Regions from separate parts of the Furfurilactobacillus sp. W61-4 genome, predicted to be linked through region 3. Evidence: riboswitches for the same ligand, from Rfam matches in the RefSeq annotation. Region 3 holds a riboswitch; each other region holds the start of a gene.
What was found. A riboswitch is a leader RNA that binds a small molecule or an ion and turns the genes downstream of it on or off. The one in region 3 is predicted to bind thiamine pyrophosphate.
Positions count from the first base shown of each region.

Region 1 (4,188 bases), 130 kb from region 3:
AAGGGCAATGTCAGTGACGAAGATTATAAGACACGCAAAGCTAATTTACTCGATCACTAAACGACAGCTGGTTACGGTCGATCTAGATAAATTCGTAAATGAAGCATAACCAGAAAGAAACCCATCTTCCAGCGAGGAAATGGGTTTCTTTTGATTAGTGGATATTGTCGAATCAAAAAGCATTTTTTGTCCAGCTACACAAGCCTGATGTCTGTGCCTAGCCAAGGCCGCCTAATTGGCAAAAAACGCCAATTTGCCGACCTCCGCTAGTGCTCAACATCACCCAGCTTGCTTCGCTTTGAGTTGTTTGTCCAGCTACACAAGCCTATTACCTGTGCCTATCCCAGCCCGATCAATTGGCAAAGAACGCCAACTGTTCAGGCTCCGCTAGTGCTCGGTAACACCCAGCTTGTTTCGCTCTGATTTCTGTTTGTCTACCACCTTGCGACGCCCAAAATCCTTACTTAGCTAACCGATTTTATGAGGACAGTCTGTTCCTCCGCAATTAATAGATAATTAATCAACAACAATTAATGATTTAATTGCTTCACGGTTGGTCATTGCCTGATAAGCCGCATCAATCTCATTTAAGCCAAACCGCTTGGTAAACACTTTACCTGGATGAATCTGTCCATCTAAAACCGCCTTTAAGAGAACTGATTTATCGTACGTGGTCACGGATGCCGGTCCACCAGCGATAATTCGATTGTTATAAAATGAACTGGCCATATCCATCTTGGGTTCATGGGGCAAGCCGACACGCCCAACAATCCCACCGGGGCGACATACTTGCATCGCTGTTTCATTAGATAATTCAGTACCGACACATTCTAAGACTGCATCAGCGCCGGCCCCGTTCGTTAAAGCTAGCACTTCGCTGACAGCCTCATCACCCCGACTAGCAACAATGTCAGTTGCCCCAAATTCAGTGGCTAATTGTTGTCGATCTTGATGGCGACTTAAGGCAATAATTCGCTTGGCACCACGCATCTGCGCTGCAATAACGCCACATAGACCAACCGCGCCATCGCCCACCACGACAACTGTGTCGCCGGCTTGGACATTAGCCACCCGGGCAGCGTGATAACCAGTCGCCATCACATCAGCCAACGTCAATAACGAATCGAGCATGGCCTCACTGTAATCTGTGGGTTGACCAGGAACTTTAACCAATGCCCATTCGCCATGTTCAAACCGAATTTCTTCTGCTTGCACGCCATGACTAAAGTTAGCCGTGTGACTCTGGCAATCACCATCAAAGCCTGCCCGACAGGCTGCACAATGGCCACAACCGTGCGTAAACGGGGCAATGACGAAGTCGCCTGGTTTAACGGTTGTAATCTCGTCGCCGACTGCTTCGACGATTCCTAATGCCTCGTGACCGCCGTTTTCCGAATGATGTGGTTTCTCTTCCAAGCCACGGTAAGCCCACAGATCTGAACCACAGACACAAGTTCTAACCACGTGCAAAATGACATCGTCAGGCGCTTGAATCGTTGGTCGGTCAACATTTTCAAGCGCAACTTTCCCAGGTCCCATAAACATCGTTGATTTCATTTGAATCCCCTTCGCTTCTTAGATTTATTTCAATCAACTATGATTATCGACCTTCTAGTTTGGTGATTCAACTCGAGAAACATTCACTCGTGTTGCGTTGTCAGGAGGTCCCTTGTCGTCATTCATCTAAAAAATCGCTTTTTTTAATGATTGTCAACTGCCGTAATGTTTTAACAACTAGCGCGCCTAACAAACTGCCAACAAGTGCTGATGGGGTAAAATATGGAACATAAAACCAGAAACTAGGTAATTTCAATCCATAACCAACCTGCATCACGACAAAGGAAATCATGGCTCCAAATAACCCAACGCCAAGTGTCTCGCCCATTGCAGCGGCCAGAGTCGACCGATTAAATATCCGATATGCGAGCCAAGCTAACACCGGCCCGACTAAAATACTTGTAACTGCAACAGCTGGTCGCCCCTCAAGTAGCATGCGAATCAAACCAACAATAACGGCGGCGGCCGTCGCATAGACTGGCCCGACTAAAATGGCTAGGATGACATCAACCATGTGTTGGAACGGGGCCATATTGGGAAAAACGACGAGGGTGGATAAAATTAATCCGATCAGACTACTAAAGATGGTGAATAACCCTTTGCGTAATTGAACATCTCGCTGCATGTAACAGTCCTCGCTTTCTTTAGTGACAACAACACTTAATCTAATCCTTGCCACCAAAAAAGCCCTTCCAGACAGAAAGGGCCAGCTTGCCGTTACTTACAGAACTCACGACGCGTCAGCCACTTTCCTCCGCTAGTGTTAACTAGATCAGGTTCAAAGGGACCGGGTTTTAACCCATCTCAGCAAACAGCGCCCCTAGTGACAATTTTCGATTAAATTTAAAGACATTTTACCATACTTGCACAAACGATGAACCACTTACTCGTCCGTTTAACCGATGGCCTTTCAAGTTAACAATGACACTTAATTTTTCACTACATTACGGCGGATAATGACCGTTTCATTACATCAAGCGTTAAACTTGGTAGAAATTTTCTGGAGGATTATTTATGCACCGACATCGCGGCTTTATCAGTTTCATAATTATTCTGGCTGCTGGCGTCTTTTTATTTGGTAACCCTCATAGTCCAATTCCGCAAACCACTCGTAATGCGTGGCAGCAACGACTCAATCAGTTATACCAAAATGCACGCCTAAAACTCACGCAACTTAATGAACCATCGATTCGCTCAACCCCTCAGGCCACCAGTCAATCAACGACGAATCAAAGTTCCGTCACCACAGCCACTAGTACTGTTAACGCGACGCCAATCTTGCCAATTATGCAAGGCAAAAAAATTAGTTCAACGTATTATTATCACTACGATACGGGCACGCCGACTAATGTTCACACCGTATTTGAGCAAGCGGTTAAGCTTTACAATGCAACTGGTGTCGTTAAGCTTCGCCCCGGTAAAGGAACTAACTTGCAGAACCAATTGGCCTTTGGCACCTACCATAAACAGATGACCGCTGCGCAACTCGGCTCCATCGAATTAGGCGAAGGCGGCCCACAACTAATTGAGCAGGTTGGGCCAGGCGCTTCTGATGTGGTGATCAACCATGGCTCAGCTCAACTCAATATCACCTATAATCAATCGATTAGTCTATCTGTGTCGATTCATGAACTCGGCCACGCTTTAGGTTTAGATCATAGCCCTGACCAAAACTCAGTCATGTATCCCATTGATCAAGGCAAAACTGCCTTAAGTGATGGCGACGTTAACGCCTTAAAACAGATTTATCAACAATAGCCATCTCGGCAAGCGGTCGCTGAGGATTAAATCATTGGATGGCGCACCCCGGTGATTTATTATCATTTCTTTGATTAATACACCAGCTGCTTCACCCGTTTTTTATGCTTAGAAGGTTCCACTTAAGCTTCTCACTAGCTTCATCGCGCAATTTTTGACAAGGGTAGTGAAAAGTTTTATACTCATTTAGTCAGCCGGCTAACTAAATTAGGGGGGGAGGTTTGCATGAATCACATTGATTTCAAGGATCGGCCAACGAGTCATCGAGTCACAGAGATGAACGCTGAGTACGGCAACTTGGATGCAGATGCGGTCGTCTTATTTCTTCGCTTTCAGGAAGTCGCTCGACGACTGCAAAGCAGTTATGATGATGTCTTGGCTCAATTTGATTTATCGGAGTCTAAATTCATCATACTAATGTTCCTGAAACGAGCAGGTAATACAGGACTGGGCGTCTCAACCATTGCTGAGAAATTGGGGGTCACCAAGGCAACCACCAGCAAACTCGTCCATGCCCTCGTTAAACAAGGCTTCGTGACTCAGACGCCATCTCAAGCGGACAAACGCGCCACCGTGGTAAAAAGCACGCCGCTGGGGCAACGCAAACTGGCAGCTTTTTTACCACATAATTTCAGTACCGTTAATACGATGATGGCCGAGCTTACTCCAGCTGATCGCACTACCCTTACCCAGCTACTGGGAACCCTTGATCATGGTATTCAATCATTAACTCACTCACAGGAGATGTCATAATTATGGAAAATGAAAAAATCGATTTTTTAAAAACTTACCTGAGCCTCTATATCGGTCATCAAGAAATCGTCGAACACTTAGACGATTCTGATTCACCCTACGTTGTTCTTGATATCCGTA
Region 1 covers NZ_BAAJNZ010000005.1:41,341-45,528, forward strand. Annotated here, with positions in the region: gene AC27FN_RS07315 (SHOCT domain-containing protein) at 1-60, shown strand, start outside; gene AC27FN_RS07320 (zinc-binding dehydrogenase) at 517-1,557, opposite strand; gene thiW (energy coupling factor transporter S component ThiW) at 1,676-2,182, opposite strand; TPP riboswitch at 2,290-2,389, opposite strand; gene AC27FN_RS07330 (matrixin family metalloprotease) at 2,572-3,315, shown strand; gene AC27FN_RS07335 (MarR family winged helix-turn-helix transcriptional regulator) at 3,541-4,068, shown strand; gene AC27FN_RS07340 (rhodanese-like domain-containing protein) at 4,071-4,188, shown strand, end outside.
Region 1: it holds a riboswitch for thiamine pyrophosphate, as region 3 does, so the genes downstream of both, thiW (energy coupling factor transporter S component ThiW) here and AC27FN_RS07885 (ECF transporter S component) in region 3, are expected to answer to the same signal.

Region 2 (4,188 bases), on a different contig from region 3:
GGCGGACACATAGGCTTTACCAATTCGAATCGCCGTTTCAACATCGGCGCCCTTAGCTAGTTCTGCGGTAATGCAGGCCGACAATGTGTCACCCGTGCCATGCGTGTTGTGCGTGTTTAGTCTAGGCGAACTCAACCAAAATGATCGCCCATCGGCTAACAAGACATAATCATTCGCCAATTCAGGGTTGGCTTCGTGGCCACCCTTGACAATGACGTTTGCTGCCCCTAGCGTCTGTAACTGTTCAGCAGCCTGGCGCATCTGCTGATCGGTCGTAATCGTCAAGCCGGTCAGGGCCTCGGCCTCTGGTAAATTGGGAGTTAACACGGTCGCCAGAGGAATTAATTCATCGCGAACCGTGACCACCGCTGCCTCACTCAATAGTGGTGCGCCACCCTTTGCAATCATGACGGGATCAACAGTCAGCGGGCCAAAGTTATAACGCTTTAGATTGGCAACGACTGCTTTGACCCGTTCGACATCTGCTAACATCCCCGTTTTACAAGCTTTGATTGCTAAATCCGCCGCTAAAGAAGCAAATTGTTCATCAATCAAGGTTGTTGGCAGAGCAAAAGCATCCTGAACCCCCAGCGTATTCTGTGCGGTAATCGCGACAAGAACCGTCGCCGCAAAAACGTGACGCTCTTGAATCGTCTTGAGATCTGCTTGCATACCAGCACCACCGCCGGAATCAGATCCGGCAATGGATAATGCCTGGGGAAATTGTGCCACTGATTCAGTTAGTGCCATATTAATTGACCTCCACCTCAAGTAAAGATTTCAAATCGGTCATGCTAACGGCAGCCAAACCATCCATTAATTTAACCGCAAAGGTTCCTGGCTGCTGATGAGTTAGTTGCGCAGTCTGTGCCACCCACTGACCCGTTGCCGCGAAAATGGCAGTGCCAGTTACTGCAGCGGTTAGCGCATCCTCACTCACCGCTAAGAAGGCCCCTAAAACGCTGCTTAACATATCACCGGAACCAACATGGGTCGCAAATAGGGGCGTCCCATTATGAACCATAAACGTCTTGCTGCCATCACTGATGAAATCTTTTTTGCCGGTCATCACCGCAATACAATTAAAACGTTTCGCCACTTCTGCTGCGACTAGCGCATGGTTTACCGTTAAATCGGTCGCGTCAATGCCGCGCGTTGTATCATCTTCGCCAGCAAGAAAGGCCATTTCCCCCGCGTTGGCCCGGATGATGGCTGGCTGAACTTGTTCAACTAAATTAGTGAAGATCTGTTGTCGTTTGGGCAATGCAACCGCGACTGGGTCAATCACAACGGGAACCTGCGCTTGATTTGCAGCCTGACCAACCGCAACCATTTGCTCAACCTGAACTTTCGTCCATGTGCCCAAGTTGAGTGTTACACCGCCTGCCAGCCCCACAAGTTCAGGCGCCTCTTCTGGTGCTTTTGACATGATTGGTGAGGCGCCAATTGCATTCACGGCATTGGCAACCTCGGCAATCGTCACCGCATTTGCAACGGTTAATACAACTGGATTAAGCCGTCGAATAGCGGCTAACAATTCTGGATTCATTTTTTCCTCCTCGGCCAATTTGGACAAGAAAAAACGCTAAAACCACGAAGGCTTCAGCGTTGTCATTCCTCAATCACACTGGCCACTTTCCTTCGCAAGTCTGAACTTACAGGTTCAAAGGGTCCGACCAAGTCGTCTCAGTCCAGCCATGTGGACACCCCTAGTGGAAACTATTTACGTCTAGAATACCGATCTTTGTGCTGACCGTCAATTAGTTTACGCCTTTGTTTGATCTTTATCAGCCCATTGTTGTTTGATGAAGGCTTCGCGCCCACCCATTTCTTCCATTTGGTAGCGCAAAGGATTCTTCTTGTAGAAATCTTGATGGTAGTCCTCTGCAGCGTAAAATGGCTGCGCAGCTTCAATTTTCGTCACGATTGGCTCGTCAAATCGCCCTGAAGCGGCCAATGCAGCTTTCGAAGCCTCAGCAATTTGCCGTTGCTCTGGACTATTCACAAAGATAACGGGTCGGTAACTATCGCCACGATCTTGAAATTGGCCCATGGCATCCGTTGGGTCGGTCTGCTGCCAATAGATGTTAACTAATTGATCGTAACTAATCACGTCTGGATCAAAGGTGATCTTAACCGCCTCGGTGTGACCAGTGGTATGACTGGCAACTTGCTCGTACGTCGGGTTAGGCACATGTCCACCTGTATACCCCGACACCACCGTTTTAATACCTGGAACCGTATCAAACGGCTTTACCATACACCAAAAACATCCACCCGCAAAAATTGCTGTCGCTTCTGCCATGTAAAGTCCTCCTCGATTTAACCTACCTAAGCTAACGCGTTTACTTACTTCTGCGTTATCTGTGGAAATAGGTCAGCATATTGCCCATATCCAGCTGCCTTCAATTGATCCGCAGGAATAAATTTAAGTGCGGCCGAATTGATGCAATAACGCAACCCACCGTCTTCGGCCGGTCCATCGGTAAAAACATGTCCTAGATGGGACTCTGCCTCACGACTCACTACTTCAGTTCGTTCCATGCCAAATGAACGATCCCGATGTTCTTTAACCGATTTGGCGTCGATTGGATGCGTGAACGACGGCCAGCCACAGCCAGCGTCATACTTATCTGTCGAAGAGAACAGCGGTTTGCCACTGACGACATCCACATAAATACCATCTGCATAAAAGGCATCGTATTGACCAGAAAATGGTCGTTCAGTATCGGCATGTTGCGTAACTGCGTAAGCTTCCTTAGATAACTTAGCCAATGCTGCTGCTTTTTGATCTGGATCCATTTAATCAGCCCCCAATTCGTTTAGACCTGTTGTGTCGTGAGATCCTTTAGTTGGACATTAGGATCCAACTGTTCATGATCGCTGGTTAGTCGCAGCGTATTAAACGTGGGGTTTAAATCCAATCGCATCTGATCGGCTAACTGAGCCTTACTATACCCTTTAACCTTAATTTCGCCAAGATTTGAATCAATCGTTTCATCATAATCAGGTATGGCTTGGTCTTGGTCAACCACCAGTAGATCAAAGGCAGTATCCAGCGAGCAAAATCCGACCGCAGAATAAGGACCTACACCATCATCATAGCTTAATAATAATTGTGTATGAGGCTTCATCAAGGGTGCTAATTTTGCTTGAGCAGCCGGTGTAATCATTAATCTCATAAAAGTAGCCTCCTGATCTGTAAATTAAATTCCTTACTACAAGTAAGTATTATCACCCATCTGACCAGATAAGCAAGGGATGTGCTCAGTGCCCCATCGAACTCGTCTAGACTAAAATGATCCTATCTCCCGTTAGGATCATTTTACAAGCAGCTTTATCGAAAGGTTGTGCTCATTTGGCTGCGCTATCGTCAACAATCACAGCCACATTATCATCAATCTGTTCACCCTCGTCAGACAGCTTAATCGCGTGCATTAAGCTGTTAAACGAAGCGTGTAGTTCATGACCCAAGAAACGACCAGAATAGCCCTTGTACCGAACTGGACCAAGGTTAGATGGCAACGTTTCTTCATAATCGCTAACGTCGGCATCTTGGCCAACAATAACGAGCTGAAATGAGACTTGCAAAGCGACTAGGCCATGATGCGAATACGGACCGACCCCGTCGTCATAGCTTAATAACAGTTGATTGCCATCCTTTAACAACGGTTGCAACTGGGCCTTGACTTCATCATCAAATGATAATTCATGTTGTGCTGCCATTGTGACTACCTCCGAAAAATGATTTTAATGATCAACGCTACGAATTAATTATGGCGCGACCGTCACGCGGATACAATCTTTTAAGCTTATTCATTGAGCCTTTAAAAACCAGTCGCGAAGCAAAAACGCGGGAACCAAATCAACCAGTTCCGCTCACAGACGAACTTGCCAATTTAGATCCCGCGCAATCGATTCAAATCAAATTTTAGAAGGCATCTTGCAGTGGTGGTACCACTTGCTTCTTACGTGAAACTACCCCTGGCAAATCAGCGGTATGATTCGTAAGTGTCGTATTGAAGGCCTTCTCAACCGCCGCCGTTGGTTCACCCCAAACGAGCAGGCGAGAATTACTATCCAAAATATTCGTAACGAGCACTAAGAATAGATCATAACCGTTAGCTTGGGCTTCAGTAGCCATGGCCGCCTCAAGTTTAGCTTGGCGAGCAAAAACTTCATCCAAGT
Region 2 covers NZ_BAAJNZ010000001.1:299,671-303,858, reverse strand. Annotated here, with positions in the region: gene thiD (bifunctional hydroxymethylpyrimidine kinase/phosphomethylpyrimidine kinase) at 1-750, opposite strand, end outside; gene thiM (hydroxyethylthiazole kinase) at 752-1,549, opposite strand; TPP riboswitch at 1,620-1,721, opposite strand; gene msrA (peptide-methionine (S)-S-oxide reductase MsrA) at 1,766-2,305, opposite strand; gene msrB (peptide-methionine (R)-S-oxide reductase MsrB) at 2,350-2,802, opposite strand; gene AC27FN_RS01480 (iron-sulfur cluster biosynthesis family protein) at 2,823-3,182, opposite strand; gene AC27FN_RS01475 (iron-sulfur cluster biosynthesis family protein) at 3,355-3,726, opposite strand; gene AC27FN_RS01470 (manganese-dependent inorganic pyrophosphatase) at 3,932-4,188, opposite strand, start outside.
Region 2: it holds a riboswitch for thiamine pyrophosphate, as region 3 does, so the genes downstream of both, thiM (hydroxyethylthiazole kinase) here and AC27FN_RS07885 (ECF transporter S component) in region 3, are expected to answer to the same signal.

Region 3 (4,188 bases):
GATCTCAACACCGACGATGAGGACTAAAGCTAATAATAGCGTTGGATTCATAATGAAGCCTCATAAGTTAGGTGTTGCTGATCAAGGTGCAGATGAAGGTCAGCAAAGGTCGCGACGTGCGTTAACTGATGGGTAATCATGAGAACGGTGCGTCCGTCTTCATGAACCGCTTCCTGTAATAATTGCAGCACGGCTTGTTCCGAAATAAGGTCTAAACCAGTGAGCGGTTCATCCAGTAGTAGAGTGGGGGTACCCATAATCAGCATGGTTAAAATTTGCAGTTTTTTCTTTTGTCCTTCGCTGAGTGAATAAACGACTTGTTCATCGCGGCCGGCCAAATTAAGTTGCTCCAGGGCCGTAGTTGTTCGCGCGGTTGTCCAAGCTGAACTGACTTGTTGGCGATGACTCATGGCGAGCTCTTCAGCCACGGTAATATTTAGGAACTGGCTGGTGGCCTGCTGAAAGACTAGGGCCACCTGTTTAGCATACCGCGCGCGTCGTTGCTTGCTGACTTGTTGATCCTGCCAAGTCAGTGAACCATGGTAGTCTTGCAAACGAACGAGGGCGTTAAAAAGGGTCGATTTGCCAGTTCCGTTGGCCCCGGTGACGACGGTCAATTGATTGGCAAAAAGGTCGAGTGCGTCTTGGACGATCAAGGGATGCTGATGCCCAACAGAGAAATTATTCAATTTAAATACCGGTTCAAGCGTGGCGAGATCAGGTAATGATACGGGCTGCTGCTGATGTTGCTGCTGGTCAAAGTCGGCAAAGCGCGCTGTTGCTTCAGCATTATCAGCAAGGTGGACACGTCGTTTGGTTGGATCGAGAATAAACAACTGATTGATTCGCGCCTGGTAATCAGATAAATCGTGATCTGCAATAAGAATAGTTTTACCCTGCTGGTTAACAAGCTTGGTTAATTGAGCCAATAAGAAGCGCCGTGCCGCTGGATCAACATTTGCGAATGGTTCATCTAATAAAATGACTTGTGCATTAAGTGCGACGATAACTGCTAAAGATACCTTTTGCTGTTCACCGCCAGAAAGCGTTGTAAATTGGCGATCGGCAAAGGCGGTGACACCCGAAAATTCAAGGGCCGCCTGTGCTCGTGTTGGAATATCACTCACGGGAACTTGTAGGTTTTCCAAGGTAAAGATAAGTTCTTCGCGTGGGGTTTGCATCGCGAACTGTTCACTGGGGTTTTGAAACATCATTGAGACGATTTGTGCACGTTTGGCGGGAATCATCTCGGCAATAACCTGCTGATTGACGGTCACCGTGCCAGCTGTTTGAATGCCAGTGAAACTAGGATATAAACCAGCAATGAGCTTGAGGAGGGTTGATTTACCAGTTCCAGAAGGACCCGTCAATAGGTTAAAGGTTCCTTTATCGATGGTCAGTGACTGATCATCTAGAATGGGAGAATCTGTTTCATCGTATTTAAAAGTCAGATGGGAAAGCTCAATCATTGTCATTAAGATTACACTTTAAGTTGGTTTGCGATTAGTGACGACTACGATTCAGCAGTTTCGAGCGATCAAGCAAATGCGTGACAGCTGAAACTAATAATGCGCCAAATACCCACATTGAAATGAAACGCGTGATGAATAATGCGATAATCATCCAGAGATGATACTGGTTGTATCCGGATCGGAACAAGTCCCAACCAAAAGTAACGATCGCAGTCGTTAAGGCAGATAACGTTAAACTGAACATGTCGTAACGTCGATATAGTGTGAACGTAAAGCCTAATTCAGAACCGATCCCTTGGACAAAGCCAGAAATCAACGTACTTGGGCCCCATTGGCCACCGATGATTGCTTCAACGGCAGCAGCCAAAATTTCACCGATTGTTGCCGCGCCAATTTTCTGTAACATAAACGCAGCTAGCGGACCGGCCATCGTCCAAATGCCCAGAATAGAATCATTGGCAAACGGCGCTAAGCCAAAGGGCGTTAACAGTGCAGTTAGCCCGTTATATAAAAAGCCGGTAACAAAGAAAATGATCCCCATAAAAATGGCGATGATGGTAATCAGGATCACATCGCGAAGATGCCAACCGTTAGAATGACTTGCTTGTTGCATAAAAAGACCTCCGTTTGGGGTGACCAGCGCAATCAATGTGCCCGCCATGATGAGGAAAAAAAAGACCCCTCACCAGTGTCGAGCCTGAGTGAGAGGTCGTAAATGTCAATAAGACAAATAATCCGCATTCGGATTACGTAACTCCCTTCGCCGGTATTAACCGGATCAGGTTCAATGGGTTTTATCTCAGCCAATGGCACCCCAGTTATTATTTGTGAAGCAACCTAAGCGTAAAGGAAAGTTTGAAAAAAAGCAATAGAAGATCAGATCAGAGCGTGAGCCAGGCCGTTTTGAGCCCGAGCAACAACTGGAAATCACGGACGGGTGGGTTTCACCCGGTAGTGATTGCAGGTTGTGCACAGGGCTCAGGCCTGGCGAGCGCGTTTACATTATGAGTCAGCATGGTTTCAAAGACTAGCCTCGTGATCGGCGGACGGCCAAGATCGCGCTCCCGACGATCGGCACGATAATGACACCCGCAATCATCTCAGCAATGCCATTGACGCCGACTAAGGATAATAGAATCCACATAAAAGTCCCGCTGTGGGGAATACCAGGGAAGTAATAACCAAAGCCGGCGATTGTAATCCAAGAAAACAAGACGACGAGGGCAGTATTGGTAAAGGAAGCCAAGAATCCTGATAAAGTTAGCGCTAACCCTCGATGCTGACGTTTAACAGCGAGCTCTTGGAAGACATAACCAACCACAATGCCAATCATGATTCGAGGAACAATCGCTGTTACCGGGTTACGAAATAAAAAGGCACCTAGATTATAGACTTGGGTCCACGCTTGAATGAGTGACGCGAGTCCCCAGACGCCACCGATGAGGCCACCCCACCAAGGGCCCATCATAATGGCGGCAATTGCAACTGTAAATTGGATAATCGCGATCTGTAGGCCAACGGCGGTTAGGCCAAGGGGAATGTAACCCAAAAAGGGAACCAAGACCTGAACCAAGACAATGGCAATAAATAAGGCAGCTAAAACTAAATTACGTGTGTTTGATTTTGTTGCTGTTTTCATGAGCGATTCCTCACTTAATTTCATTTAATCATGAGTTGATCCGGGCTGATTAGACAACCAGCATCCGGATACCCATCACAATGTTGTAAAACCATAGAATGACTGACAGCAAACATAGAACACCAATGAACAATAGGGTTAACCAACCCAGACCAGCGGTGGCGCCGATTGTTAATCCGTAGACGGCAATGAAAAAGAATAGCATAAAAGCAAAAATGGCTGGAATTAGTTGGCTCCAAAATGCGTGTGCGGCATGATGGGTGATGTCTGGTTGACCCGCGCCGACAATCCATACGATGAGTGGAAAGATAACTGGTAAGAATAAGATGCTGAGGTAACTGAGCGCGTTAACGATCCGATGTTGCATGATGACACCTCCCATGAACAGTTGCCTGAGTTTTGTATACATTCTACGCTAGGAAGCGTTTGTGTGACAAAGTTTTTTGTTCGCCAGTCCGTAAATTTTTGACTAGCGCAACGGACAGTGAATGGCAGAAAGTTGATTATGATTTTTGAGTAAGAATTGATATTGACTTCAACAAAACCACCTCGCCGGTTAGCGAGGTGGTTGTTTTAGCGAGTATTTAGAAAAAGTTTAGTGCTTAGCGAATAAGTTCGTTAGCAGATCCATAAAGTGAGCAAGATAGCGTTCTTTGTCTACATCAACCGCGACACGCATGTTGGTCGTAGGAGCGTTCAACCGCGCTGTGTCACCGATGGTCCGACCGATGTCAGCTGGATTAGCGGCATCGTCGTGGGTAACTTTCATGTTGAGGTCAATGAGCTTAGCGTAAGAATCGTCAATGGAAATGCCAACCGCTAATGGATCGTGAATGGCACAACCGTTTTTGTCGATGTCTAAGTCATAATAAGCATCGATGTAGTAGTCAGTGATGTCAGCGAATTTTTCACCGGCGACAGTGTCCAAATCACGCCACTGTTGTGTTTCTTTCTTAGTGAGCAGTGTTCGTAACGTGACGTCCAACCCAACCATCGTTGCACGTAATGGTGAACGGAAAACCCGATCTGCAGCGGCAGGGTCTTGATTAATGTTGGCTTCAGTAAAGGCAGTGACGT
Region 3 covers NZ_BAAJNZ010000005.1:169,279-173,466, reverse strand. Annotated here, with positions in the region: gene AC27FN_RS07895 (energy-coupling factor transporter transmembrane component T family protein) at 1-51, opposite strand, end outside; gene AC27FN_RS07890 (ATP-binding cassette domain-containing protein) at 48-1,475, opposite strand; gene AC27FN_RS07885 (ECF transporter S component) at 1,504-2,085, opposite strand; TPP riboswitch at 2,211-2,299, opposite strand; gene AC27FN_RS07880 (ECF transporter S component) at 2,500-3,111, opposite strand; gene AC27FN_RS07875 (hypothetical protein) at 3,161-3,478, opposite strand; gene AC27FN_RS07870 (nucleoside hydrolase) at 3,707-4,188, opposite strand, start outside.